DNA from 4 places in the Clostridium felsineum DSM 794 genome. Region 1 is predicted to be linked to each of the others. Evidence: riboswitches for the same ligand, from Rfam matches in the RefSeq annotation. Region 1 holds a riboswitch; each other region holds the start of a gene.
What was found. A riboswitch is a leader RNA that binds a small molecule or an ion and turns the genes downstream of it on or off. The one in region 1 is predicted to bind S-adenosylmethionine.
Positions count from the first base shown of each region.

Region 2: linked by a shared signal. The riboswitch ahead of CLFE_RS08010 (methionine ABC transporter ATP-binding protein) and the one ahead of metA (homoserine O-acetyltransferase MetA) in region 1 are both predicted to bind S-adenosylmethionine.
Region 3: linked by a shared signal. The riboswitch ahead of CLFE_RS05885 (O-acetylhomoserine aminocarboxypropyltransferase/cysteine synthase family protein) and the one ahead of metA (homoserine O-acetyltransferase MetA) in region 1 are both predicted to bind S-adenosylmethionine.
Region 4: linked by a shared signal. The riboswitch ahead of metK (methionine adenosyltransferase) and the one ahead of metA (homoserine O-acetyltransferase MetA) in region 1 are both predicted to bind S-adenosylmethionine.

Region 1 is NZ_CP096980.1:2,429,492-2,437,168, reverse strand. Features, by position in the region: partial or broken gene CLFE_RS24380 (AbiH family protein) at 78-1,109, opposite strand; partial or broken gene CLFE_RS11485 (homoserine O-acetyltransferase/O-succinyltransferase family protein) at 1,303-1,425, opposite strand; gene CLFE_RS11480 (carbohydrate-binding protein) at 1,468-3,171, opposite strand; gene metA (homoserine O-acetyltransferase MetA) at 4,148-5,053, opposite strand; SAM riboswitch class I at 5,158-5,259, opposite strand; gene clpA (ATP-dependent Clp protease ATP-binding subunit ClpA) at 5,338-7,590, opposite strand; gene CLFE_RS11465 (ATP-dependent Clp protease adaptor ClpS) at 7,594-7,677, opposite strand, start outside.
Region 2 is NZ_CP096980.1:1,703,025-1,710,701, reverse strand. Features, by position in the region: gene CLFE_RS08030 (hypothetical protein) at 1-1,407, opposite strand, end outside; gene CLFE_RS08025 (ribonuclease H-like domain-containing protein) at 1,394-2,062, opposite strand; gene CLFE_RS08020 (MetQ/NlpA family ABC transporter substrate-binding protein) at 2,376-3,194, opposite strand; gene CLFE_RS08015 (methionine ABC transporter permease) at 3,210-3,866, opposite strand; gene CLFE_RS08010 (methionine ABC transporter ATP-binding protein) at 3,866-4,828, opposite strand; SAM riboswitch class I at 4,905-5,008, opposite strand; gene CLFE_RS08005 (PilZ domain-containing protein) at 5,190-5,585, opposite strand; gene CLFE_RS08000 (FeoB-associated Cys-rich membrane protein) at 5,785-5,937, shown strand; gene pflA (pyruvate formate-lyase-activating protein) at 5,994-6,707, opposite strand; gene pflB (formate C-acetyltransferase) at 6,718-7,677, opposite strand, start outside.
Region 3 is NZ_CP096980.1:1,257,067-1,264,743, forward strand. Features, by position in the region: gene pxpB (5-oxoprolinase subunit PxpB) at 1-462, shown strand, start outside; gene CLFE_RS05855 (5-oxoprolinase subunit C family protein) at 462-1,439, shown strand; gene CLFE_RS05860 (M24 family metallopeptidase) at 1,581-2,651, shown strand; gene CLFE_RS05865 (MTH1187 family thiamine-binding protein) at 2,682-2,984, shown strand; gene CLFE_RS05870 (AIM24 family protein) at 3,015-3,770, shown strand; gene CLFE_RS05875 (Spo0E family sporulation regulatory protein-aspartic acid phosphatase) at 3,857-4,048, shown strand; gene CLFE_RS05880 (prepilin peptidase) at 4,045-4,812, shown strand; SAM riboswitch class I at 4,915-5,023, shown strand; gene CLFE_RS05885 (O-acetylhomoserine aminocarboxypropyltransferase/cysteine synthase family protein) at 5,136-6,419, shown strand; gene CLFE_RS05890 (DMT family transporter) at 6,534-7,466, shown strand; gene CLFE_RS05895 (hypothetical protein) at 7,616-7,677, opposite strand, start outside.
Region 4 is NZ_CP096980.1:1,092,957-1,100,633, reverse strand. Features, by position in the region: gene CLFE_RS05330 (ComF family protein) at 1-156, opposite strand, end outside; gene CLFE_RS05325 (hypothetical protein) at 129-1,136, opposite strand; gene recD2 (SF1B family DNA helicase RecD2) at 1,149-3,362, opposite strand; gene CLFE_RS05315 (hypothetical protein) at 3,491-3,757, opposite strand; gene metK (methionine adenosyltransferase) at 3,926-5,101, opposite strand; SAM riboswitch class I at 5,183-5,290, opposite strand; tRNA gene CLFE_RS05305 (tRNA-Tyr) at 5,439-5,523, opposite strand; tRNA gene CLFE_RS05300 (tRNA-Thr) at 5,529-5,604, opposite strand; tRNA gene CLFE_RS05295 (tRNA-Val) at 5,620-5,695, opposite strand; tRNA gene CLFE_RS05290 (tRNA-Tyr) at 5,706-5,790, opposite strand; gene yyaC (spore protease YyaC) at 6,026-6,592, shown strand; gene CLFE_RS05280 (rod shape-determining protein) at 6,717-7,677, opposite strand, start outside.

The DNA of each region.
Region 1 (7,677 bases):
GAAATAAATTAGGATCATTTGTTATTTAGTTGCAGACTTAATTACATATAGTATGCTCACATTCAATATTATCATATTTATATTTTTTTAAATTGTTTAATTTTATGCAAAGCTACAATTTCAGACTCAATATCATGCGAATATCTATTATAAAATTCAAATCGTTCATATTGACCATCTTCTAAACTTAAATATTTTTTTGCAATTTCTTTTACATTATAAAAGTCATTTTGTGAATAATATGAAAAACTCCATTTTGCGTTTAGAAATTTATTTCTTATGTTTATCAAATAAGGTAAATCGACCTCTCCCATTGATAATCCATAAATTTTAATTGTGTCTATACATTTATGTTTTATTTTCTTATCTAAAAAAGTATCACAATTATTAATATACAAATTTACATCTTTACGTAATTCTCTTAAATTATGCAAGATACATTTCAATTCATTTTCTCTATTACAAGATGCTTGATCAAAATAATCTTTTTCATATTCTTCTAAATCTTTTTTTATTTCTTGAATCCTTATACCATTACCATGTCCTATAACCAACGTATTTTCCGTATATTCTAGCGCTTCTCCATGAATATGTAAAATTTGATCTTGATTAATTCTATAAATTTCCTCAAGTGTATGTGTATAGTTAAATGATAAATATATGTCATTTTTCCTCAAAGGTACTTTGAATTTATATTTTTTTATTTTAGCTCGAATGATATTATAGTTTTCTTTTTTATCTACAACATTTTTTATCCATTAAGATAAAGCTTTCTTTATTTCTTTAGCATTATCATACTGATACATTTCTAAGTCAACAGGAGGATCATCATACTCAAGTCCCAAGTCATCTTGAAGTGTTTCCTCTACCCAAGATTCATTAATTTCACCTAAATGTGTTTCGAAATCCTTCCAAAAAAAACCTTCTACTGAATAATAAAAATCATCACCAGGAAAGCCATAATATATACCTTTTTTAAATCCATACATATCTGATAGTTCATCATATAGACTTGAATTATTTTCAATTAGATACGAACCAAAATAAAAGTAACTACTTGGTAACCCATGATAAAGGTCAAATCCGTTTCCTATAATATTTAAATTCAAAATAATACCTCTCCCTTCTTTAATTACCTTTTCATTGTAAAACTTACTGATTCAATAAAGTATATGCAAGTACATTTTTCATTACTCATTATTTAGTAAATAGAAAACAAGCACTGCTCTTCAGCAATGCTCATTCTTAATTGTGCAAAACTTAATTCTCTTAAATCTAAAATGAAGTTTTCTAATATACATAATAATTAAGCCAGAAAGTATCACTATCATATTCTGCATGTCTAATTACAAAGATATTCTTGCCATTTTCTGATGCAACTATATATGTTTCAGGCTTATCAGATTCAGCTAAAATTTTCACATTAGAAAAAGCTAAACTACTAAATTAATATTATTTTTGCAAGTTTTATTGTCCAATATTGATATTGTAGTTTTGAACTTCTAGCATACCCTGACCACCACAAGATTCACTTCCAAACTCAATTGCATTTATATAGTGATCTTTTGTTAGTCCTACTGAACTTGAAGTTCCACTACTATAACGTGTTGCAGCATCATTCCAAAAATTTGAAAGACTAAAGCCTGTAGCATCATTAATAGGTGCATCTTGATTTATATAAGAAATAACTCTCCAGCCTGAACTTCCATCATTGTCATAAACCTTGAAATGGTGTCCATTGATATAAACATCTTGTGGATTACTACCCCAAGGACCCTGTACTTCGTGATCAAGCCATACCATAATTTCATATCCGCCTTTGAATCCACCTGATCCGCCTGTAGGTTGCGTTTGAGGATAAGACCATATATCGAAAGCTGTATCCCATGCTCCACTACGGTTAGTACGTTTAAGATTAAAATCAACTGTATATGATTTATTTTCACTAATTTGATGCAAAGGAACTGCTCCATTAAACCAAGCACCGGAGTTTGGAGACCAGCCCCAGCCTACTTCCTGATAGGAAACTACATTGTTATTTGTAGAATTCATATTCCAAGACCAACCAAAAGCATCTTTATTGTTTACTTTCTCAGTAAATATGCTTCCAGAACCAGTTCCATTTTTTCCGATACCCCAAAGATTGTTTACTATTGCCATTCCAGGCAAGTAAGGAGTTGTTATGGTATCCCAATTTGAAGATTTTACTGTTGAAACTGAACCATTGGCCTGCTGACCATTGATATTTATGCCTACAGCTGGGTTATTCCATATTTCTGTAGGTGGTGTTACTGGTGTACTTCCAGTTGGGGTGAATTTTATCCATTCAATGTTATATCCACCCTTTGGTACGCCTATTCCTATGTCTTGAGACCCTGCATTTAATGTAACAGTTTGAGAAATAGTTTGCCAATTTTGCCATCCGCCCGTTGAAGGAACATTAACAGTACCATAAACTGGATTTCCGCCGTATTTCTCTAAACTTATTACTCCTCCACCATTTAGTGACGCAACTCGATATTCTACTGTATATTGTCCTGTTACTGGCAAATTTACAGAATAAAATGCCAGCCAATCTCCTGCATCAATATATGAAACATTTTTGCCACCTTCTGAGCAAGTTTCTGTTTGAACACCACTCATATTTGAATAATTTTCAGTTCTTAATGTTACTGGTGATGGTGTATCGCCAACAGGGGTGAATTTTATCCATTCAATGTTGTATCCCCCTTTTGGTACACCTATTCCTATGTCTTGAGCTCCTGCATTTAATGTAACAGTTTGAGAAATAGTTTGCCAATTTTGCCATCCGCCCGTTGAAGGAACATTAACAGTACCATAAACTGGATTTCCACCAGATTTCTCTAAACTTATTACTCCTCCACCATTTAACGATGCAACTCGATATTCCACTGTATATTGTCCTGTTACTGGCAAATTCACGGAATAAAATGACATCCAATCTCCTGCATCAATATATGAAACATCTTTACCACCTTCTGAGCAAGTTTCTGTTTGAACACCACTCATATTCGAATAGTTTTCAGCTCTTAATACCACAGGATCTGAAGTCATGGCGTTTACAGTTTTATTATTTGGTAAAAAATCACAATATGCTAATGAAATTATCATTGAAAAAATTAATACTAAACTTAATAGCTTTTTTTTCATAACATATAATCCTCCTTATTTTTTTAATTCCACAAAATAATATTAGACCTGAAATTACCACCACCTTACTTTAAAAACAATCTAAACAGGATTGATTAGGGATATATGCAAATTAGGACCACTCGATAACAATATAATATCCATTTTATGCGTTATAAATAGTCTATCTAAAGAATATACATGCTATTTAATCAAGTGTATCCTAATGGCATAACATAAAAGCGTTTCACAATGAAGGATAAGTGGAATAAAAAATGTTTTATCTTTAAGCATCTAATGTCCAATCTAAACGATAATAATTTTGCTATATTGTTTAGGCGTGAGTCCTGTATATTTTTTAATACACTTATAAAATCACTTTGTGAATTAAACTCAAGATAATTTGTTGGAATAGTTAATTTTGATGAATTTCATTTTAATACAATTATTCTTCTTAATTCGCTATAATAAGTTAATATAATAATACCATATTTTTAACATATTTACAATAATTATCATATATATACTTAATAAATACTAATTTGGGTGAATTTTATTTATATAAACATAATTTACAAACAAAATATTCATGTATATTGCTACACAAGATTCATTGCTAATATGCTGATATATAATAAATCTGTTCGACAGTAAGTTTGTCTAAATTCTATATGCAGATTGAGTATTATTTTTATCACTTATAATTACTATGTCACCATTAGTGAATATCTTATACTATCAAAGTTTGCTTGGCACATGCTATTTATGTCGATATATACTTTTGCAATTATGTATTTATACTAAATTAAAATATTTATAATACGATAAAAATAAGCACTACCTCTCAGTAATGCTTATATCTTTAAATTCATTATTATTTTTTCTTAAAACACATGAGAATTCCTTACCCCTATTGCTTATGTCTTAAAAACAACATTTCTCATTTTTTATCAAAAATCTCTACAAACAATTGTACTAGATGAATTTTATAGCTTTTCTAAAGTTCAAACGGAGTTTCTTGATATACATAGTAATTAAGCCAGTTAGAAAATAAAAGATTAGCATGACCTCTCCAGGTAACCATAGGTCCCTTCTCTGGATCATCATCTTTAAAATAATTCTTAGGGAGCTTTATATCCATACCTTGATTTTTATCACGAAGATATTCCTGATTCAAGGTGTCACTATCATATTCAGCATGTCCCATTACAAAGATATTTTTGCCGTTTTTAGATGCAACTATATATGCTCCAGCCTCATCAGATTCAGCTAAAATTCTTATATTAGGATTATTCTCTATATCCTCTTTTTTTACATAAGTATGTCTTGAATGTGGAGCATAAAATTTCTCATCAAATCCTCTTGTTAATTTTATATTTTTTTCATTAAGGTGATGCTCAAATACTCCAAATATTTTTTCATTAAGTCTATGTTTAGGTATTTTATAATGATGATACAGACCTGCCTGTGCACCCCAACATATATGTATGGTTGAGGTTACATTAGTAACTGACCAATCAAAAATCTTGCATAGTTCATCCCAGTAATCTACTTCTTCAAAAGTAAGTGTTTCAACAGGAGCACCAGTTACTATCATACCATCAAACTTGTAATTTTTAATATCTTCAAAAGTTTCATAAAATTTAATCAGATGTTCCTCTGAAGTGTTTTGAGATTTATGTGTTTGCGTATGAATGAAAGTTGGATTAACCTGAATGGGCGAGTTTCCAATAAGTCTTAATATTTGTGTCTCTGTAATTATTTTAGTGGGCATCAAATTCACTATAAGAATGTTAAGTGGTCTTATATCTTGATGGTATGCCCTATTCTCATGCATAAAAAATATATTTTCTTCATTTAAGGTTTTTGCTGCTGGAAGATTATCAGGTATTTTTATAGGCATTTAGTTCACCGTCCTAGTCTTAATAAATTTTAATATAAAAAATCCGCCTTTCATAAGAAAAACGGATTATTAATCACAAATTAATTTATTATTAATAAACTGTTTTCTTATCTTTCAAAACTAAATAAGTTTTGCAGGAATTAACACCGTACATTTGCCGGTTGTCAGGTTTCATTGGGCCAGTCCCTCCGCCTTCTTGATAAGAAATAATACGTATATAATTTTCATTAAATAACAGTTATACTATAGTACAATTTTTATATATTGTCAACATTCAAAAGACATTATTTACCTACATTATGAAATTTTATAGCATCATTTTTTACATCAATTACTGTTTCTCCGCCCTTTGTTAGATTTCCAAAAAGAACTTCATCTACAAAGTAAGGCTTGATTTTTTCTTGTATGATTCTTAAAATTTCTCTCGCACCATAATTAGAAGTTAAGCCTTTAGCTGCAATCCATTTAGCACACTCATCTGTGACTTTAATTTTTATATGCTTTTTACTTAGCTTCTTTTGGAATTCGTCTATGGATTTTTTAACCACACGAACTGCCATATCTTCATCCATTTTATTAAAAATTATTATATCATCAAGTCTATTTCTAAACTCAGGAGAAAATATCTTAGAAACTTCTTTATCTATATTATCTTCTCCTACAACTCTATTTCCAAAACCAACTTTATTTTTACCTATTTCTGAAGCACCCGCATTAGAGGTCATTATTAATATAATATTTCTAAAATCAGCTTTTTTTCCACTGTTATCAGTAAGAGTTGCGTAATCCATAACTTGAAGAAGTACATTTAAGATATCAGAATGAGCTTTTTCAATTTCGTCTAAGAGAAGAACACAGTACGGATTCTTTCTCACTGCATCTGTTAAAAGGCCCCCTTCTTCATAGCCTACATAACCTGGAGGTGAACCTATTAGCCTAGCAACAGTATGCTTTTCTTGGTATTCACTCATATCAAATCGTATAAGCTTTATATTTAGAGCTTTTGCTAACTGCTTTGATATTTCTGTTTTACCAACACCAGTTGGACCTACGAAAAGAAAACTTGCTACAGGTTTATCTTCATCATTAAAACCAGCGCTTGATCTCTTAATAGACTGAACTATTGATTCTAAAGCTTTATCTTGACCAAAAATTTTACCTTTAAGATTTTTCTTTAAGTTCTTAAGCTTCTCTATTTGATTTTTAGATAAATCTTTTACTGGTATACCTGATATAGAAGATATTATATTCTCTACATCACGTACATTTATATATACCTTCTCATCGCCCTTTCTATTCATTTCAGCTGCTGCTCCACATTCATCAATTACATCAATTGCCTTGTCTGGCAAAAATCTATCATTTATGCATTTAGAAGAAAGAGTAGCTGCTGCTTTAAGGGATGCATTAGTATAGTGTACATTGTGAAACTCTTCATATTTAGTTTTTATACCCATAAGAATATCAAAGGTTTCGTTAATGCTTGGTTCACCTACATCTATTTTTTGAAATCTTCTGGATAAAGCTCTATCTTTATCAAATATTTTTTTGTATTCATCATAAGTAGTTGAACCTATAAATTTTATTTTACCATCAGTAAAGTATGGCTTTAATATATTAGCTGCATCTACAGTTCCACCTGATACAGCGCCAGCGCCTATAATTGTGTGTATTTCATCAATATAGACTATCGGTTTTGAAGATTTCGATATTTCATTGAGTACATTTTTTATTCTTTCTTCAAAGTCACCTCTATATTTTGTTCCAGCTACCATGGTTCCCATATTTAAAGTGTAAATCTTACTACCTTTTAAAACATTTGGCACCTTGTTTTCAGCAATTAAAGCTGCAAGACCTTCTGTTATAGCTGTTTTACCCACACCTGGTTCACCTACATGAATAGGATTGTTTTTTCTTCTTCTACACAAAACTTGAAGTGTTTTTTTCAATATATCTTCTCTACCTATTAGTGGATCTATAAGACCATTTTTTGCTTTTTCAGTAATATCTTCTGTATATTTTTCCATTGCAGAAGATTCTTCTTCATGATAATCATCAAATAAGTATTCGTTTTCTGGTAAGGGTTCTATCTCATTATCAATGCTATTGTTTACTGTTGATATTCCATGTGTAATGTAGTTTAGAAGCTTAAGTCTAGTAATACCCTGCTGTTTTAAATAATAGCTTCCAAAAGACGCACTATCGTCGTATATAGCCACATATATATCACCTAAGGTTACTATCTCTTTTCCACTAGCTAAAACATGATTAGCTGCTTGATTTATTATATTTTCAACCCCTACAGTTTGAGTAGGATCTCCCGATTCTAATTTTTCAACGTTCTTCATGAAATATTTCTCAAGTTGTTTTTTTAAATTTTCTACAGAACCACCTGTGTTTACAATTATGTTTATTCCATCATTATAAAATAGTGAAGCATATAAAATATGTTCAGGTGTAAAATATTTGTGCATATCAAATTTTGCTTCGCTATATGCTGCTGTAATAATTTCATTTACAATTTCATCCAGTTTCAAGTTCTATACCTCCCCCATGGTCAACTTCAATGGATATCCATTTTTAGAAGCTAATTTTTCAACTTCATTTATTTTAGTCAATGCAAT
Region 2 (7,677 bases), 730 kb from region 1:
ATCATTATCTCTGAGAAGTTTTGTATTATTCATATCATCTCTTAATATAGCATATTGAATCTTATATTTTTTGAATACATAAATCATATAATTATAATCATTTAACGCTTTTATCTGATCTACAAATGCATTTGTTCTATTAAAATTATACGTAAATAAATCTTCACGAGTATCCACGAATGTTTTTACTCCCCTAAATATAAGATACGGGCTGCTGTTGTAATCATTAAAGATTCTGGAATTTTTAATTTCTTCATGAGTATTTATATAATCACAAACCTTAACTGGGCAATCTACATTATAAACCACCTTTGTTAAATTTTGTACGTTTACATACAGCAAGTAACTACCTGCATCAAAAATAGACTTCATACATAACACACTTATAAGAATCGCACATGTTATATAATTTAGTTTGGTTTCTAAATTTTTAACTTTAGCCGTTAAGCTTTTTTCAAAAAACTTATCAAAAAAATCATGATAAAAATCAATAACATAAGTAGATATAATGGGAAAAACAAATATGCATATTACAAACATATGCCTTTTAGCACTTATAGCCAATATTATTAATGCTCCACATATTAAAAAATCTCTAAATTTGACTTTGCAAACAGCAAGCACACACACTGTTATACAAATTACAATCAAAGCTAATTTATACGCATATAATGGCGTTATAACCCATTCATTTATGTATCTATTTATATCACTATTTCTCATTGCTAAATAAGTATATTCATAAAGCTTATATCCATATGGATTTATAAATATACCTATAAGTGCTGCAATAAAATACTTATAATTTTTAGGAATTGTATAATACGCAAAAACTATTAAATAAAGCGGATAAACTCCCCCATGAATATTAATTCCTAAAATCAGAGTAAATAATGCTGCTATATATTTTTTATTCTCAAGTAATATAAATATTATTAATAATAAAAATTTTGATATTAATAATGGTCTATAAAAAATATCATTAGCATTAGCAAATATGTAAACCCACATTATTATTAAAGATATCACTTTATTTTTATTTCTTATTAGTGCAAATTTATATAATGTAATGCATGTTATCAAATTTATTATTACTAAAAAAATTATAACAGAGGCAAATCCCTTAATTTTATATATTAAATAAGCTATAATACCAAATAACCATTCATGGCTTATCCACTCTAGTTTATTTTGGATTCCATACCAAGAAAATATATCTCTATGAGGTATAATACTATTTTTTATAATATATTCTCCAACCTTTATATGCCAGAAACCATCATTTATAACATTTAGTTTAAATCCAAAAACAAAAGCTGTAATAAGTGCGAGTATGAAACAAATTCTAAATACTATTACCTTATTAATTCTATTGCTTAAAATATTTAAAATACTACTTTTCAGCATCATCCACTTCCTTCACATATTTGTTCCACGTGGTAATCATATTAAATAAGCTTTCAACATCCTGTCTATTATAAAGGAGTATCTTGTCTTTTTTCTCTTCAGGCATTCTTAAAGAGTATTCCTCATCCTTAACAATTTTTCCAAAAGTCTTTGCTAGTGTAGATCCACTTATAATCTCACTTTCTCTGTTTATTTCAAATACTTTTTCTAAATTTTTAAGTCCAACACATTTTTTAGTAACCTTTTCATATTCCTTTTGTAAATCAATACTCTTAAATTCTTTATTCACCTCCATATTTATATTGTTTTTTTTAAATAAATAATTTACAACTGTAAAATCATTATTACCTGAAAATGTAACTATGTATTCCTTTTTGAGTTTAATTTTAGCTTTAATAAAGTATTCTTCTGCAATTTTTAATATTTCCTCAGAATCCTTTCTATTTTCTATCATATACTGAGTTGTCTTTAAATTTTTAGTTTCTTCATCATAATATGCACACCCAAACACTCCAATGCATATAGGCTTTTTATAGACATAATGCTCTAAATCAAAAAATAACGCCTTAGAATATATTTTATTCTCGCCTTCCACTTTAAACCTATCAACATATTCATCAATTTTTATGTTTGTTACAGCATTTCTTTTAATCAAAATTATCACTCTCTTTTTTTCTTAATTTAAGAAAATCACTGACTAAAATTAATATATAAGTTAAATCCGTAAAAAACCTATATTCTACGCCAATTAATTTCTAAACTTTACAAATTATTAAACTTCCTATTTTAAAGCAATTACATTATACCATATAATGTAATTTTTTTCATTATACATATTTATTCTGTTTTAAAATAATATCTATAATTATTTAATGCTATTTATGTATTTTATCATAATTTCAACTATAATAACATTAAAAAAAGAAGACTCTAAAGTTTTTCTTTAAAGTCTTCTATACACATATTTATTAAAATGCAGGTACTATTTGACCTTTATATTTATCATTAATATATTTTTTAACCTCTGGAGATGTTAATGCTTTATTTAAAGCTTTTATATAAGGTTTATCCTTATCTTGTTTTCTCACTGCAAGGATATTAGCATATGGTGCATCTTTAGGTTCTGAAACAATTGCATCTTTTGTAGGATTTAAATTTGCCTGTATTGCATAATTAGAGTTAATTATTGCTGCTGTTACATCACCAAGAACTCTTGGAAGCTGTGCTGCATCTAATTCTCTTATTTTTATATTTTTCTTATTTTCAGTTATATCAAGTTTAGTAACAAGATCAGCTTTCTTAAGTTTTATTACTCCATTTTCTTCTAATAATTTAAGTGCTCTTGATTCATTTGTTGAATCATTTGGTACAGCTATTTCATCTCCATCTTTAAGTTCACTTAATTTTTTAATTTTATGAGAATATAAGCCCATAGGTTCAATATGAACTTTAACTGTATATGTTAAATCCATATGTTTTTCCTTATTAAATGTGTTTAAGTAAGGCACATGTTGAAAATAATTTGCATCTAAATCACCATCATTGAGTGCTGTATTTGGAGTTACATAATCTGTAAATACTTTTACCTTTAATGTATAGCCTTCCTTTTTCAATATTGGTTTTACAACATTATTTAAGATTTCTGCATGTGGAACTGCTGTTGCCCCTACTACTATTGTTTTTTTATCGTTGCTACTAGAATTACTTGAACCTGAACTGCTGCAGCCTGTTAATGCTCCAACTAAAACTGCTCCTGACAAAAGTGCTGCCAATAATTTCTTTTTCATATTTGTTCCCCCTATTTATTTAATCATCATTTTATAGATAAAGTTTCCAATTGATTGTAATATTTGAACAATAATCATAAGTATTATTACTGTATAAACCATGACGGTTGTATTAAACATATTATAGCCATATTGCATAGCGGCAGCTCCAAGGCCACCACCTCCTATTGCTCCTGCCATAGCTGAATATCCTATTATGTTGATAACTGTAAGTGTAATTCCAAGGACAATTGAAGGCATAGCTTCCTTTATCATAACTCTAAATATAATTTGAAAATTACTTGAACCAAAAGATTTAGCTGCTTCAATTATTCCTTTATCTACCTCTTTAAGTGAAGATTCTATAACTCTAGCTGCAAAAGGAAATGCTCCAATAGTTAATGGGACTATTGCTGCTGTCGTACCTATTTGTTTTCCTGTAAGTAATTTTGTAAATGGAAATATAGCAATCATCAAAATTAAAAAAGGGAAGGATCTAAGCATATTTATTATAAAATCTAATATCTTATATACTATTTTATTTGGTTTTAGTCCATTTTCATCTGTTATTACAAGTATTATTGCTGGTATAAATCCAATTACTATAGAAAATAAGGTGGCTACAAAAACCATGTAAATTGTTTCCCAAAGCGAAGGTAGTAGAATTTGTTTCAATATCTCTGCTGTACTCATTATGCCACCTCCCAAACTACATTATGCGAAGTTAAATAATTACATATAATTTCCTTGTCACCTTCAGAAATATTTATAACTAAACTTCCCAAAACATTATCTCTAAACTTTTCAAGTTTTCCCCAAACAATTGAAAAATCCACATTAAGTTCCCTTGCCATGGAAGTTATTAAAGCTCCTTCACTGCTATTTTTAGGGAATATTACTCTTATATTTATTCCTTCTTTAGGTAGAACCTCATCATCACTTTGTCCTATAAGTTTTTTCATCTCACCACTTGGATTTAAGAATAGCTCCTCAACTTCTCCAATTTCCTTTATAACTCCTCCGTCTATTAAGGCAGCTCTTTCACATATTCCTTTAACAACCTCCATTTGATGTGTAACAATAACTATTGTTATACCTAATTTTGAATTTATTGTTCTTAATAAATTTAATATAGATTTTGTTGTATTAGGGTCTAACGCCGATGTGGCCTCATCGCATAAGAGTATCTTAGGGTTTAATGCCAATGCTCTTGCGATAGCTACCCTCTGCTTTTGTCCACCACTTAAATTAGAAGGTTTACTCTTTACTTTATCACTTAAATCTACAAGTTCTAAAAGTTCTTTGACTCTAGCATCTATTTTATTTTTGTCAGTTCCCCAAACCTCAAGTGGTAATGATATATTATGATATACATCTTTTCTATTAAGCAGATTAAAATTTTGAAATATCATACCTATTTCTTTTCTAAATTCCCTAAGACTTTTTCCTTGAACTTCTTTCAGCTCTTTACCACTAACTATTACTTTTCCTTCATCATAAGTTTCTAGTCCATTAATACATCTAAGTAATGTGGATTTTCCAGCCCCACTATGTCCAACAATTCCAAATATTTCTCCACCTTTAATCTTAAGGTTAACATCTTTAAGAACCTTATTCCCTGAAAAGTATTTGGAAACATTCTTTATTTCTATCATGCCATTCACCTTTCTCATTAGATTAAAAAATAATAAAAAAGCCAGAGAATAAACTCTGACTTTAAAATCAAATATATTCTCATCTCTCAGCTAGCGCTGTAGGAATTAGCACCTTGTAATAAAATATATACAGGTTGCTGGGCTTCACAGGGCCGGTCCCTCCACCTCTCTTGATAAGTGCACCATTTTTATTAATTCTTTAGTTAATATTATAGTTAGTCTACATTTAAATGTCAATACGAATTTAGCCATTTTATACACAAAATATATTTTTCCAATCAAAATAATATGTTTTTGTTTTTAAAAATAGTGCCTTAAAAGAAAACTAATACTATTAAGGCTAAATCTACATTTTCAGCATTTAATCCTTATCAACAAAATTTCTTATCACTCTTATCTGCTGCATATTTAACGATATAAATTCGCACCCAATTACATATGATTTGTCATTATATCCTACCCATTTAATCATTGAAATGCACCAAAAAGATGGTTTTCCATCAATACTAAGAAGGAAACTTATAAAATCACCTGATTTTAACGGCAGCTTACTTTTAAAACCTATTCCAAATTCAGATATATTAACTGCCTCTAATAGTGGCTCTTCTCCTTTGTATTTTTCGTAAATACTTTCATCATTTACTCTAGGATATGATATTTCTAGTTCAATTCTCTTTCTTACTTTACCTCTTTTTTCAGTTTTGTACCTGCAGAGTTTATTCCTATCATCAATATCTGACGTAGAGACCAATACCATATAAATTCCTCCTTCTGAATTTATGTACAGTTACCAAATTAATAAATATATTATATCATGTTTCGACAAAATTCGAAATATATTTTCAATATTGTTAACTTAAGTTCTGTTGACATCATCACGATTAAATGATAATATTTAATTGAAAATGATATTCATTTCTAGTGATTTTGTATGTACTTAAAAGGAGTGAGTTTTTATGATTATTGAAATACTAATAACACTTATTATTATATGTTCAGCCTTATACATTTTTTATAAAAGCTTCAAGAAAAGTGCAAAAGGAGACTGTAGTTGCTGTAGTGGCTCAAAATCCTGTAGTGGCTGCTCACCAATTAAAAAAAATAAGTAATAAAGCCCCCTTTAATTATTAAGATATGATTTAATAATTAAAGGGGGTTCATATAATTATTTCTTTAGTTTCTCATTAACATATTCTTCGAATTTTGATGCTGTATCTTTATCCATATCTTTTATTCCCTTTAGTTTATATTCTATTGCAAGCTTCTCATATTTTTTTATCCCAAGAGTATGATATGGTAAGATTTCAACTTTCTCAACTCTTTTAACTTTTTGTACTATTTTTGCAAGTCTATCCATACTTTCATAATTATCAGTTATCCCCGGTACCATAACATGTCTTATCCAGACTACTGCTTTTGAATTATTGACTTCCGAAACAAATTTGTAAAACTCATTCATGTCTCCACCAGTTAAATTTTTGTAACCCTCACTATTTATATGCTTTATATCAAGAAGAACATAGTCCGTATACTTTAAAATCTCTTCATAGTGGTTACATCCAAAGCCTGCTGTATCAACTGTCGTGTTTATTCCATTTTCTTTACATAACTTCAAAAATTCTTTTAAAAACTCTGGCTGCATTAAAGGTTCACCGCCGGAACAAGTAATTCCACCACCAGATCTATCAAAATAATTTTTATATCTCTTAACTTTTTTAAGTAAATCTTCTGGAGAAATTTCTTCTCCAGAATTAATATTCCACGTATCTGGGTTATGGCAGAATGCACACCTAAGTCTGCATCCTGCCAAAAAAACAACAACTCTTATTCCCGGTCCATCAACAAGTCCCATTGTCTCTATTGAATGAATTTTTCCCAAATTAACACCTCTACATTCTTTCGTGAAATGTTCTCTTAACAACTTCCATCTGTTGTTCTCTTGTAAGTTTAACGAAATTAACTGCATATCCTGATACCCTTATTGTAAGTGTAGGATATTTTTCTGGATTTTCCATTGCATCTAAAAGTGTTTCACGATTAAATACATTTACATTTAAATGATGTGCCCCCTGCTCAAAATACCCATCTAGAATAGCTGCTAGATTACTTTTCCTATCTTCTTCACTTTTTCCTAATGCATCTGGAATAATAGAAAATGTATTTGAAATTCCATCCTGACAAACATCTCTATATGGAATTTTAGCAACACTATTTAAAGATGCTAATGCTCCATTTTTGTCTCTTCCGTGCATAGGATTAGCTCCCGGTGCAAAAGCCTCTCCTGATAATCTACCATCTGGTGTTGCTCCTGTCTTTTTACCATACATTACATTTGAAGTTATAGTTAATATTGATAATGTATGCTCTGCATTTCTATAAGTAGGTGTTTTTCTTAACTCAGACATAAATTTGTTTACTATTTCAACTGCAATATCATCAGCTCTATCATCATCATTTCCGTACTTAGGAAAATCTCCTTCTATTTCAAAATCTACAGCAATTCCATTTTCATTTCTAATAGGTTTTACCTTTGCGTATTTTATTGCACTTAAAGAATCTGCTGCTACAGAAAGTCCTGCTGCTCCACAAGCCAAAAATCTATGAACTTCTGTATCATGAAGTGCCATAAGCCCTTTTTCATAGGCATACTTATCATGCATATAGTGTATTAAATTAAGAGTATTTACGTACAACTTAGCTACATACTCCATAACCTTAAAATAGTTTTCTTTAACTTTATTATAATCAAGTACTTCATCCTCTATTCTTTCTATGTTAGGTACTACTAAATCAAATTTCTTTTCATCTACTCCACCATTTATAGCATATAATAAAGATTTAGCTAAGTT
Region 3 (7,677 bases), 1.2 Mb from region 1:
GGTATAGTAAAGAAACTAGATTTTTCAAATATGAAGGAGCCTAGAGTTGTAAGCCTTCCAGTATGCTATGGAGGAAAATTTGGACCGGATTTAGAGTATTCAGCTCAGTACTCTAATATGTCAAAAGAAGAATTTATAAGGGTACATGCTAGTGGAAAGTATTTGGTACATATGATAGGTTTTGCCCCAGGATATCCTTATCTAGGTGGAATGGATGAAAGAATTGCGGTTCCAAGAAAAGAAACACCACGCACTGCTGTTCCCAAAGGGTCAGTAGCAATAGGTGGAGTTCAGACTGGAGTTTATTCCATAAGTACTCCAGGAGGTTGGAACATTATAGGGAGAACTCCAATAGAGCTTTTTAGACCAAATGATAAAAATCCAAGCTTTCTTAGAGCAGGTGATTTAGTTGAATTTGTACCAATTAGCGAGGATGAATACGAAAGGCAGGTAGTTGAGTAATGAAAATAGAAGTTTTAAAACCAGGATTACTTACTACTGTACAGGATATTGGCAGGTATGGTTTTCAGAATCAAGGAATACTTGTAAGTGGTGCGATGGATACTTATGCAATGAGACTTTCAAATATTTTAGTTGGAAATGACGAAAATGAAGGGGTAATAGAGGTTACGTTAATGGGACCTCAGCTTAGGTTAGAAAAGGGCACACTTTTAGCAATAACAGGAGGAGATTTATCACCAACCTTAGATAATGAACCAGTATCAATGTATAGACCAATATATTTGAAAAAAGATAGTATTTTAAAGTTTGGGACTGTAAAATCTGGATGTAGAAGTTATATTGCTTTTGCAGGAGGAATGGATGTAAAAAAGGTTTTAGAAAGCAAAAGTACTTATCTTAGAGGAGGTATAGGTGGTTTTAAGGGTAGAGCGTTAAAAAATGGAGATATAATTAATATAAATAAAGAAAAAAGTAAAGTTGCTTTTAGAATTATTAGAGGTTTAAAAGATAATAATAATTTTAAGATAGCTTCTTGGTATGTGAAAAAGGAAAAGTTGTCCAATGAATTAAGGGTGGTTCGTGGAGTACAATTTGATCTTTTTAACAAGAAAAGCAGAGAGGATTTTTTTGCTTCTGACTTTGAAGTAACACCAAGTTCAGATCGAATGGGGTACAGACTTATAGGAAAAAAATTAAGCTTGAAAAAGGAGTTCGAAATGCTTTCAGAAGCTATCTCATTAGGTGCGGTGCAGGTACCACGTGACGGAAATCCTATAATTCTTTTAGCAGATAGACAAACTACAGGAGGTTATCCTAAAATAGCTCAAGTAGTGCAGGTGGATTTGTACAAAATAGCTCAAATGAAGCCAAAGGCTAAAATCAGTTTTAAAGAGATAAGTTTAGAAGAAGCAGAAAAGCTATATTTTCAAAGGGAAAAGTATATTCGGGATGTTAAAATGTCCATAGGATTAATTTGATTTTTAAAAACTAGTAATGTAAAATAGAAAAACTAAGCAATAGATTTTTGAATTTATTACTTGGTTTTTTATCATTATAAAAATAATAAAGGCTTGACTATATTCTTAGGAATAGTAAATTATAAGTAAGGAGTGAAGAATATGAATAGTAGAATAAAAAGAGTAATAGATAATATGAAAAAGCATAACTTAAGTCAAATAATAGTGACATCACCTTCCAGTGTATTTTACCTATCAGGAGCTTTAATTGATCCAGGTGAGAGGTTAATGGCAATGTATATAAATGTTAGCGGGAAGGTTACATTCATTATTAATAGTCTTTTTAAGAATAGTAAAGGATTAGGAAATAATGAAATTGTAACTTATGATGATAGTGAGGAGCCTATTCCTATTCTTTTAAAAATAATTAATGAGGATAGTACACTTGGAATAGATAAGAATTGGCCAGCACATTTTTTAATAGAACTTATGGAAAATTCTAATATGAAATTTATTAATTCCTCACCAATTATAGATGAGGTAAGAATGATAAAAGATGAAGAGGAAATAAAAGTTTTAAGAGAGTCTTCAAAAATAAATGATAAGGTTATGGAAGAACTAATAAAATATATTGAAGAAAGTAAAACAGAAAAAGAAATGGCAAAAGTAATACAAGAAATCTTTCAAAAGAATGGAATAGAGAAGCTTTCTTTTGAAACTATTTGTAGTTATGGTAAGAATGGAGCAGATCCACACCATATGCCGGATGATACTAAGTTAAAAGAAGGAGATTCTATAGTTATAGATATGGGAGGAGTGTATAATAACTATTGTTCTGATATGACAAGAACTTTTTTCTATAAAGAACCATGTGAAGAAGCAAAAAAGATTTATGATATAGTAAAGAGAGCTAATGAGGCAGGAAAAAATGCAGTAAAACCTGGTGTTAAATTAAGTGATATAGATAAAATTACTAGAGAGGTAATAGAAAAAGAAGGTTATGGCGAGTACTTTACACATAGAACAGGTCATAACATTGGTATAGAAGATCATGAATTTCCTTCTGTAGGAGGTAACTCGGATATAAAGGCACAAGTTGGAATGGTATTTTCAATAGAACCAGGTATATATATTCCTGAAAAGTATGGAGTTAGAATAGAGGATTTAGTAGTTGTAACGGAAACAGGCTGTGAAGTTTTAAACCATGTGAGTAGAGATATGAATATATTATAGTGAAATTTTTAAGAAGTAGGGGTGATTATTTTGGCTATTGCACAAGCAACAATAATACCTGTAGGTACAGGTTCAACTAGTTTAAGTAGCTATGTGGCAGCATGTGAAAATATACTTAAAGACGAAAAAGAAATAAAATATCAATTAACTCCAATGTGTACAATATTTGAGGGAGAATTAGATACAATAATTAAAGTTATAAGAAAAATGCATGAAATTCCTTTTAAAAATGGAGCAGAAAGAGTTATTACATCTATAAGTATAGATGATAGAAGAGATAAGAAGGCATCTATGGAACAAAAATTAAATTCTGTTAGAGAAAAATTAAAATAGTAAAATGTATAAATTAAAAGGAGAGTATAGATGGTAAAATGTAAGAATCTTTTTGAAAATAAAAATATAGAAGTAGTAGAGACTAAAGGAGATGTAAAAGTTCTTGAGTATAAAAAGGATTTGAGTGTAAATGCTGCAGGGGCTATGGCTGCATATTTTGCTTCTGAAATGAACATTAGAAAGAGACAAGTGTTGATAGAATTGAATGGCAATGCTTATACAATAAGTGCAGGAGCTATGCAATGGACTTCAGGAAATGTTAGTATGGCTGCAGATGTTAAAGGAATAGGCGATTTCTTCGGTAAGGCTCTATCATCCAAAGTAACAAAAGAATCTGCAATTAAACCTAAATATCAAGGAAATGGTTTATTGATGTTAGAACCTACATATAGACATATTTTACTTGAAGATGTTTCTGATTGGGGTGGAATGGTAATAGATGACGGACTTTTTCTTGCTTGTGAATCAAGAGTAAAGCAAAATGTTGTAGCGAGAACTAATCTTTCTTCAGCAATGCTAGGTAAAGAAGGTTTATTTAATTTATGTCTTAAAGGTGAGGGAATTGCTGTATTAGAGAGTCCTGTTCCTAGAGATGAGCTTATAGAATTTGTACTTGAAAAAGATGAAGTTAGAATTGATGGAAACTATGCAATTGCTTGGTCAGATTCATTAGAGTTTAGAGTTGAAAAATCAAGTAAAAGTTTGATTGGTTCAGCGGTTTCAGGTGAAGGCTTAGTGAATGTTTATCGTGGAACAGGAAGAATACTTATGGCACCAATACAATAAAAGGTAGCACATGGTAAAAGAAATATAAAGATAAAAATGAATATAAAACACCTCTAATGTTAATAATAACATTGGAGGTGTTTAATGTGAAAAATGTAAATAAATTACTAGAAAGTATAGAAAATTTAAGGAGTAAGTTATACAACGAGATAAACTTTAAAGATACTAGATTAACAGATAAAACAGTGTTAGAGGATAGTTTAATACTTAATGAAGAAATAAACGAGTATTATAAGATTATAGATAAAATAAGGCAAAGATACAGTAGAGCTAAATGACTATTATAATATTTGTTATAGGAATAATAATTGGAAGTTTTTTAAATGTATGTACAATAAGAATACCAAAGGGGGAATCTATTATATATCCTCCATCTCATTGTACTAAATGTGGAAAAAAACTTAAATGGTATGATATGATGCCTATATTAAGTTATATTATAATAAAAGGCAGATGTAGATATTGCAATGAAAAAATAGGATTTAGGTATTTTGGTTTTGAAATTTTATGTGGTACTATTTTTTTAATGCTGTATTTAAAATATGGATATAATTTAATAACATTAAAGTATATAGCTTTGTTTTCAGTGCTGTTTATTATTTCAGTAATAGATTTTGATACACAAGTTGTGTATTTGTGTACAACTTTACCTGGCATATTAGTGGGTGTGATTTTTATGGTAATAAATTTGTTTTATAAAAATAGTATACATGAATATTTGTTCGCAGCAATTTTATATTCAGGAATAATTGTTTTAATAAATTTTGCTGGTAAGGCATTTATTAAGAAAACTGTTTTTGGTATGGGAGATGCAGAAGTTATATTTATGTGTGGTCTATTTTTGGGAATGAAATTTAGCATGCTTATGTTATTTATGACAATTATTCTTGCAGGTGCTGTATCAATGATTTTGATGTTATTAAAGTTAAAAAGCAAAACAGATTATGTGGCATTTGTTCCATTTATAGCCATTGCTTCAATGGTTACAGTTCTCTATGGACAAAATATTTTGAATTTTTATAATAATTTTTTTTTATTGTAAAAATCTATTGACAGGTGGAAATAACATGATATAATTTAAACATAAAATGAATTGAGTAATTCATATATGAATACTAGGAAAATTAAATATGGTTATGATAAAGTCTTATCAAGAGAGGTGGAGGGACTGGCCCTATGAAACCCAACAACCAGCATTTTTCATTTGAATGCATGGTGTTAATTCCTGCAAAGTTAATTTTGAGAGATAAGAGGATTATAAAATTTTTTAGTTAATAAAAATCCTCTTCAATTATGAAGGGGATTTAATTTTATACATTTTTAGTAGTAAGAACAGAAAATATAAATAAAAAGGGGATTTTCAAAATGAGTGAAGAAAGAAAATTTGGTTTTGAAACACTACAGGTTCATGCAGGTCAAGTAGCTGACCCTACAACAGGATCAAGGGCAGTACCTATTTATCAAACTACATCATATGTATTTAAAAATGCTGATCACGCAGCAAATTTATTTCAATTAAAGGAACCTGGAAATGTATATTCAAGAATAATGAATCCAACTACTGATGTATTTGAGAATAGAGTAGCAGCTCTTGAGGGCGGAGTTGCTGGTCTTGCAACGGCATCAGGACTTGCAGCAATTACTTATGCAATTTTAAATGTAGCAAGTGCTGGAGATGAAATTGTCGCAGCAAGTACTTTATACGGTGGAACATATGAATTATTTGGGGTTACTCTTAAGAAGCTTGGAATAAAAGTTGTATTTGTAGATCCAGATAATCCTGAAAATATAAGAAAAGCAATAAATGATAAAACGAAAGCTGTATATGGAGAAACTATTGGAAATCCAAGAATAAATGTTTTTGATATAGAAGCTGTAGCTAAAATAGCACATGAAAATAAAATACCACTTATAATAGATAATACTTTTGGTACACCATATCTTATAAGACCGATAGAATTTGGAGCAGATGTAGTTGTACATTCAGCAACAAAATTTATTGGAGGACACGGAACTACAATAGGTGGAATTATAGTTGATGGTGGTAAATTTGATTGGAGAGCTAGCGGTAAGTTCCCTGATTTTACAACACCAGATAAGAGCTATAATGGACTTGTATATGCTGATTTGGGTGCACCTGCATTTGCATTAAAAGCAAGAGTTCAACTTTTAAGAAATACAGGAGCAACACTTAGTCCACAAAGTGCATTCTATTTTCTACAAGGGCTAGAATCACTTTCACTTAGAGTTCAAAAGCATGTTGAGAATACAAGAAAAGTAGTTGAATTTCTAAAAAATCATCCAAAGGTTTCATGGATAAACTACCCCGAATTAGAGGAAAGTCCATATAGAGAATTATCTAAAAAATATCTTCCAAAAGGAGCGGGTTCAATATTTACTTTTGGAATAAAGGGAGGACTTGAAGCAGGAAAGAAATTCATAAACAGTGTTAAATTATTCTCTCTTCTAGCAAATGTTGCAGATGCAAAGTCACTTGTTATACATCCTTCAAGCACAACACATGCTGAACTTAATGAAGAAGAACAAAGAGCAGCAGGTGTAACTCCAGACATGATAAGATTATCAATTGGAGTAGAGGACGCAGATGATTTAATATGGGATTTGAATCAAGCTCTTGAACAAGCATAATTGAATATATATGTAATTATGTTATTATATAATATATAATGACATCTATAAAAGTCGCTGAAGATGTGTCATCTTTAGCGATTTTTTAGTGAGAAAATGAAAGGGTGCTAAAAAATGAATTCTAAAAATATTTTTACCGATAAAAAACTTGTTGTGATATTTGCCACAATATGTTGTTTTCTTTGGGGAAGTGCTTATCCAGGAGTAAAAATAGGGTACAAGCTATTTTGTATAAAGGCAAATGATGTACCTAGTGAATTTGTATTTGCAGGATATAGATTTGCTTTAGCAGGAATAATGGTAATAGTCATATCAATAATACTTCACAAGGATATGAAAATTTTTAATAAAAAAAATGTATTGCAAATTATTATTTTAGGACTTACACAAACGCTTCTTCAATACATATTTTTTTATGTAGGACTTGGATATACAACAGGAACTAAAGGTTCAATAATGAATAGTACAGGAACTTTTTTTAGTATAATACTAGCTAATTTTATATATAAAAACGATAAGCTTAATATCAGTAGAATTCTTGGCTGTATTATAGGTTTTGCAGGAGTTATAATTGCAAATTTTAATTCTGATATACTGAAATTTTCCTTTTCTTTTATGGGGGAGGGCTTTATTATGTTAGCGGCACTTGTACTTTCAGCTTCAAGTATATACGGAAAAAGAATAACCCAAAAATTGGATTCTATGATAGTAACAGGCTATCAGCTTTTTATAGGAGGAATTTTTCTTGCTGGTTTAGGTTTTGTTAATGGAGGAAATTTATCAGGTTTTAATGTTAAGGCAGTAACATTATTAATCTATTTGGCATTACTTTCGGCAACAGCTTTTTCATTGTGGGCAGCACTCCTTAAATATAATAAGGTTGGAATAATATCAATTTTTAATTTTTTAGTTCCTATATTTGGAGTACTCCTATCCGGTATATTCTTAAAAGAAAATATTTTTGAAGTGAAAAATTTAATAGCACTTATTTTAGTATGTTTTGGAATAGTGCTTGTATATGCAGAAAAAACTAAAGTGAAAAGTTAGTCTTTAAAGCAATACGTTACATTATTTTTAAAATTTTACTACTCATATATGGTTATGGAAAATGGAGCATTTTTTAATAATAAGAATATAAAAAATATCCCAAGTTATTTAATAAAATGAACTTGGGATATTAAAGAATATATTAAAAATTAACGATGGTGACAGCACATACTCTTGCAATGTGGATAATAAGGACAAATTGGTCTTCTAC
Region 4 (7,677 bases), 1.3 Mb from region 1:
ATTACAAAACTTCACTTTATTCAAACACTCTTTGCAAAGAATTTCATCATCATAAATTTCTTTTTTACAAGCCGAACATTTTTCACCATTACAATATATAATGCTAACTATTGCATCAAATATATATATTAAATAGTTAATAATCCTTTTTCCCATGCTATTTTGTTAAAATTTCTTGTTATATCTTTAGCCTTTTCCATACATTCTGTTTCTTTATTAGCTATAAATATAACTTCTCCTCTCCTTGAAATATCACTTTTTCCCGTTCTTCCACAAAAATAAATAAGTGATTTAAAGCTAAATCTATTATCTTCATTAAAATACACCATTATGTTTGCATCACTTTCTGGTGTTAAAACTTCATCAAATCTATCTGTTATAATTATTGACTTTTTTAATTCTCCTAAACCCATTTTTTTATTTTTGCTTGAATATTCGAACACTTTACCTTTAAATCCTAGTTTATAATTCGTTAAATAATTAAAAAAGCTATTCATTCTGTTAATATCTTTAACTGGTATTACTGTGTTTTTATTAGAACTTACAGACCACTTAAGGTAATCATAAACGACAAATGGCATATCATTATTTATATCTATTCTAGTAAGTATAACCCTTGGTTCAACTACAGGCATACCATCATAATTTATTGGTATTGTTATTTCTCTTCCTCTATCAAATATAGAATCAACTGAATAAGCTATAAATTTACACTCTTTTGTTTCAAATCTCTCAAGTAGTCTTATTATTTCTCTTCTATTATGCATAGGAAAACTTCTTATGTCATCATAAATAACCAAATCAAATTTAAACTGAAGATCAAAAGCATTTTCATAATTACATACTATAAAATTTGATGTTGTATACAATGTTTTACCCCTATAATATATATAATCCTTATGATTGGATCTTTTTATTAATTTCACTATTTCAACATCTTTTTCATTTTCATCCGTTATATAAAGAACACTTTTTCCATTTGCCATATACTCAATTATACTGCTCAAAAAAATCTCTGATGTATTGTATGGTGGTGAATTTAAATTTATATATCTTTCTCTGCTATTTAATAATTTCGAAAGAGTCTGAGCTATTTTATTGTATTCTTCTCTAATTTTAACAAATGATCTTTCCATTACAAATCTCTCCTAACTCTCTTCTTTTATTATATCTTCAATTCTCCATTTAAGTCCTGAATATCTTTCAAAGCTTTTATCATTATCTATCATAAATTTAATAGCTTTAGGAAACCCAACTATTACAACTAACTGCTTAGCTCTTGTAATTCCAGTATACAAAAGATTTCTATTCATAAGTAGGGGTGGTCCCATTGTCATTGGAAGAATTACTACTGGAAATTCACTTCCTTGGCTTTTGTGAATGGTTACTGCATATGCAAGTTCTAATTCATCTAAATTAATTCTTTCATATGTAACTTCTTTTTCATCATCAAAAATAACTATAACATTATTATCTTCATCTATATCATTGACAACTCCTATATCTCCATTAAAAACTCCTTCTCCAGACTTTTCCCCTTCGCCTGTTATCCTATTCCACTTTAACATATAGTTATTCTTTATCTGCATAACTTTGTCTCCAACCCTAAAAATATTGTCACGAAATTTAATTTCAGGTTTATTTTTATGAGGTGGATTTATAATGCTCTGTAAATTAGTATTTAAATTTATTACCCCTGCACTACCTCTTTTCATGGGCGAAAGTACTTGTATGTCTCTTACAGCATTCCATTTCTTATTAAACTTAGGAAGCCTTTCATATACTAAACTAATTATAGTATTAGTTATACCTTCTGCATTATCTTCTTTTATAAAATAAAAATCCTTATCCTTCCTATTCAAAAGTGGCATTTCACCATTGTTAATTTTATGAGCATTTACTATAATCATACTCTCCTTAGATTGTCTAAATATATCTGCTAATCTAACAACTTTTACACATTTACTCTCAATTATATCTCTAAGAACATTTCCTGGTCCAACAGATGGAAGTTGATCTACATCTCCAACTATTATAACCCTAGTTCCCATACCTATTGATTTTAAAAGACTATTCATCAAGACAATATCAATCATTGATGCTTCATCTATTATTACAACATCACATTGAAGTGTACTGTCATTATTGTTATCTAGAAACACCTCATCTTCATAACCAATCTCCAGTAACCTATGAATAGTTTTAGCTTCCCTACCTGTTGATTCGGACATTCTTTTTGCGGCTCTTCCTGTCGGTGCAGCCATAAATACCTTCATGTTTAATTCTTCAAATATATACGTTATACATCTTATTATCGTTGTTTTTCCAGTTCCAGGACCTCCTGTTATAACTTCTATTCCGTTTAAAAACGCTCCCTCAATAGCTTCAATTTGAGATGGTGCAAACTTTATTCCATTTTCATTTTCAAATTGTTTTATTTTTTCATCTACATTTATATCTAGACTTTTATAACTGTCATAAGCAAGTGTTACTATTTTTCTTGTTATACCTATTTCACAATAATAATATTCCATAGTAAAAACGCAATTTTCGCCATTTATTATTTCCACTTTTATTCTTTGAGAAAGTGTACATTCATATACTGCTTTTTCTACTTCATCTTTTTTTACATTTAGTACTTCCATGCAATTTTTTATAAGCTTTTCCATTGGCATATATGTGTTACCTAACATACAAAATTCATTTATCACATAAGATACACCACTTTGAATTCTAAATGGAGAATTTCCTTCTATTCCAAGACTTCTAGCTATTTTATCTGCTGTTTTAAATCCTATTCCAGATATTTCTTCAACAAGTATATATGGATTTTGTTTCACTACTTCTATAGCCTTTGCTTTATAATGATTATATATTTTTACACATTGTTTGGGCGTCACTCCATAATTTTGAAGAAAAATCATTATATTTCTTACTTCTCTTTGTTCAGAATAAGTCTCATATATCTTATCTATTTTCTTTTTACCTATTCCCTCTATTTCACTTAATCTATATATATCATTATCTAATATTTCAAGCGTTTGTTCTCCAAATTTGTTTACTATTTTTTGGGCTGTTACTGGTCCTATTCCAGCAATAATTCCTGATGCTAGATATTTTTCTATACCTAATAAAGAATTGGGTAAAATTTCCTCACAACGTTCTATTTTAAACTGTTTTCCAAACTGAGGATGAACAATCCATTCTCCTGAAACCTTTAAAGATTGCCCTTCCATAACATAGGGTATACACCCAACTATTGTAATTTTATCCTCTTCTTTTGGCTTGGCATTAGCAACTACATACCCATTCTCTTCATTTTTAAACACAACAGTGTCGACAACACAATGAAGTTCTAACATACAGATTTCCCCTTACTTACAGTAATTTTTCAACAAACTATAGTTTTATTCTTCTTACTTTTAATTTAACTATAATAACCCTCATACGAAAAAGAGATACAACTATATATGTACCCCCTTCTACAATTTTATCTTTTTGTAAGATGCTTATTGCAAATGATTTCAGTTAGTTTTAAAGCTAATATAATACCTATATAAATTAAAACACAAAATATCTCAACACCAACTCTTTTTCCAGACCAAATATATAAAAAATTTAATATATGCAAGAAAGTTTTAAGTGCTAAAAATGTCAATCCAAAAGATATAACTACTATAAAAATCAAAACTTTTATCATGAAATTTTTCAAATTACAAATCATGTGCAAAAATCCACCTTCATATGGATTTTCCATAAACCTACCTTCTTTACCACGATAATTACTCTTATTATAATATCATAGTATGCACAAATTTAAAATATCATATTAAAACATTTTAACACAAGTATAATGGTATGTTAACATCTTTTTCAATTATTTAAATATACATAAAAAATATGCTACCTAAAGGCAGCATATTTTTTATATATATTTTTTTATTTCTTGGACTCTATCTAGATTCTCCCATGGTAATTCCACATCTAATCTTCCAAAATGTCCATAAGCTGCTACTTGTCTATATATAGGTCTCCTAAGTTCAAGATCCCTTATTATAGCTCCTGGTCTTAAATCAAATACTTTCTCTACTATTTCAACGATTTTACTTTCTGATATCTTACCTGTACCAAATGTATCAACTAATATAGATACTGGCTTTGCAACTCCTATTGCATAAGCAAGTTGTACCTCAAGTTTATCAGCAATTCCAGCTGCTACAAGATTTTTAGCTACCCATCTTGCTGCATAAGCTGCTGATCTATCAACTTTAGTTGGATCTTTTCCAGAAAATGCACCACCGCCGTGTCTACCATATCCGCCATACGTATCAACGATTATTTTTCTTCCTGTAAGTCCTGTATCACCTTGGGGACCTCCAACAACAAATCTTCCAGTAGGATTTATATAGTACTTTGTGTTTTGGTCTAAAAGTTCAGGAGATATAACTTTCTTTATTACTTCTTCTATCATATCTCTTTCAATTTGATCATGCTCAACCTCTGGACCATGCTGTGTAGATATTACAACAGCATCAATTCTTACTGGCTTATCATCTTCATATTCTACTGTAACTTGAGTTTTTCCATCTGGTCTTAAATAACTTAAGGTACCATCTTTTCTAACATCAGCTAATCTTTTAGATAATCTATGAGCTAGTGCTATAGGCATTGGCATATATTCTTTTGTTTCATTTGTTGCAAAACCAAACATCATACCTTGGTCTCCTGCACCAACAGCATCAATTTTATCCATTTCACCTTTTCTAGATTCTAAAGCTTCATCTACTCCCATAGCAATATCTGCAGATTGCTCATCAATTGATGTTACCACTGCGCATGTATCACAATCAAAACCATATTTAGCTCTAGTATAACCTATTTCCCTTAAAGTCTTTCTTACTATCTTAGGAATATCTACATAACAGTTTGTTGATATTTCTCCCATGACATTAACAATACCGGTAGTTACTGTAGTTTCACATGCAACTCTTCCATTAGGGTCTTTTTCTAGAATAGCATCTAAAACAGCATCTGATATTTGGTCACAAATTTTATCTGGATGGCCTTCTGTTACTGACTCTGATGTAAATAATTTTCTCATTATCTCCAATTCCTCCTCTAATTATAATATAAAAAATAATAAAAGCCTCTTCAATAAGAAGAGACTTGATTAACATTCTCTCTCTTATCTTGCAGAATATCTCTGCAGGAATTGGCACCTTTATGTTATTAAATAACATCGGTTGCCGGGCTTCATCGGGCCATTTCCCTCCACCTCTCTTGATAAGAGCCATATTTCAATTTTTTTAAACTAAATATAAAAATCCCAATACAACATCACAAAATTTTACATAAATACAATTTACATATTAATAATATATCACTTAGCAAATATAGTCAATACAAATTCTTAAAAAAAAAGACACTTAGTGTCTTTTTGGTGGAGGAACATGGATTCGAACCATGGAAAGCTGAGCTAACAGATTTACAGTCTGCCCCCTTTGGCCACTCGGGAATTCCTCCATATATGGTGCTGGCAGTAGGAATTGAACCCACAACCTACTGATTACAAGTCAGTTGCTCTACCAATTGAGCTATGCCAGCTTATTAAGTTTTGTATGGTGGGCATTACAGGGCTCGAACCTGTGACCCTCTGCTTGTAAGGCAGATGCTCTCCCAGCTGAGCTAAACGCCCATACATATAATGGTGGAGGAACATGGATTCGAACCATGGAAAGCTGAGCTAACAGATTTACAGTCTGCCCCCTTTGGCCACTCGGGAATTCCTCCACATGACTTGCAGGTGATGTTTTCACCGCATCAACAAGTAATAGTATACAGTGATAATCATTTAAAATCAATTCCCATTTTAGACCATTAAATATAAATATCATTGTATTATTCCATTTTTCTCTCAATTACTTCACTTTAATCATCTACTTTAATTTTATACAATATTGCTTTTAAAACTTATTGTGATAATAATATGCTTACCATCATATAAATTATCTAGGAGGTGATTCTGTTGAATAAAATAAAGACTTCTTACAATACACCAATGGCATACTATAAACTTTCGAATTTCTTAAAACACTATATTACTGATGATACAATAGTAGTATGTATAGGAACAGATCGCTGTATAGGTGATTGTCTTGGTCCCTTAGTTGGAACTATGCTGAAGGAAAAATTTTTTCCCTTAGATGTTTATGGTACAATTTCAGAACCTATACATGCTTTAAATATAGATAAAAAATTATATAAAATAAAGAATAATCATAAAAATTCAACAATAATAGGTATAGACGCTTGCTTAGGTGATACAGAAAACATAGGTGAAATTCAAGTAAGGGATTACGCTATTCATCCTGGAAAGGGTGTTGGAAAATCACTTCCTGATGTCGGTGAGGTCTCCATTGTTGGAATAGTAGATTCCTGCGAAAGTAGTGAATTATTCACTAATAGAAATATACGTTTAAATTTAGTCTTTGAAATGTCAAAAATTATAGTACAAACAATAATACATTCATACTACCTTTACCAAAACCTTCAAGATAATACTTTTCCCAATAATATGCCTAACTTCAAATAAAACATGAGAAAATATATAAATTATAATTTTATTTAATAAAAAATTGAAAGTGCAATATGCCCTTTCAATTTTTTATTGATATTTACTTTTAAAGTTATAAATATATAATTAACACTAATTAGATTTATTTTATAAGACTTAAATCTAAATCATCACTATTCATATCTAATTTATCTATATATTCAAGTGATTTTCCTGTTCCTAATGCAACACATGATACAGGATCTTCTGCAACATATACAGGTACCTGAGTTATATCTTGAATAAATTTATCAAGACCATTTAACAGAGCACCTCCGCCTGTCATCATTATACCCTTATCAGATACATCTGCTGCTAACTCTGGAGGTGTTTTCTCAAGAACAGCATGTGCACATTCTGCAATTGAACTTACAGCCTCTCTAAGAGCTTCTCTCATTTCCGAAGAAGATACCTCAACATTTTTAGGAAGACCTGTAACCAAATCTCTTCCTCTTATTTCCATAGTCTCTTCTATTTCTTTTTTATAAGCCGAACCTATATTTATCTTTAAATCCTCAGCTGTTCTTTCTCCGATCATTAATTTGTGTTTTTTTCGTATATATTTTATTATAGATTCGTCAAATGTATCTCCAGCTACTTTTATAGAACTTCTTACCACCATACCGCCTAATGAAATTACAGCTATATCAGTAGTTCCTCCTCCTATATCTATAACCATATTTCCGCTTGCTTTAGAAATATCAAGTCCAGCTCCAATAGCTGCTGCTAATGGTTCCTCTATTAAACTAACTTTCTTAGCTCCAGCATTTTTTGCAGCATCTTTTACTGCTCTCTTTTCAACTCCTGTAGCTTCACAAGGGACACATATTATAATCTTAGGCTGAGATACTCTTCTTTTACCGCAAGCTTTTCTTATAAAGTGTTTGAGCATTTTCTCAGTCACATCATAATCAGAAATCACACCATTTCTTAATGGACGTATTGCAGTAATATTGCCAGGCGTTCTACCTATCATTTGCCTTGCTTCTTCTCCAACAGCTAAAACTTCATTATTAGTACGGTTTATTGCTACAACAGATGGTTCTTTTAAAATTACACCTTTA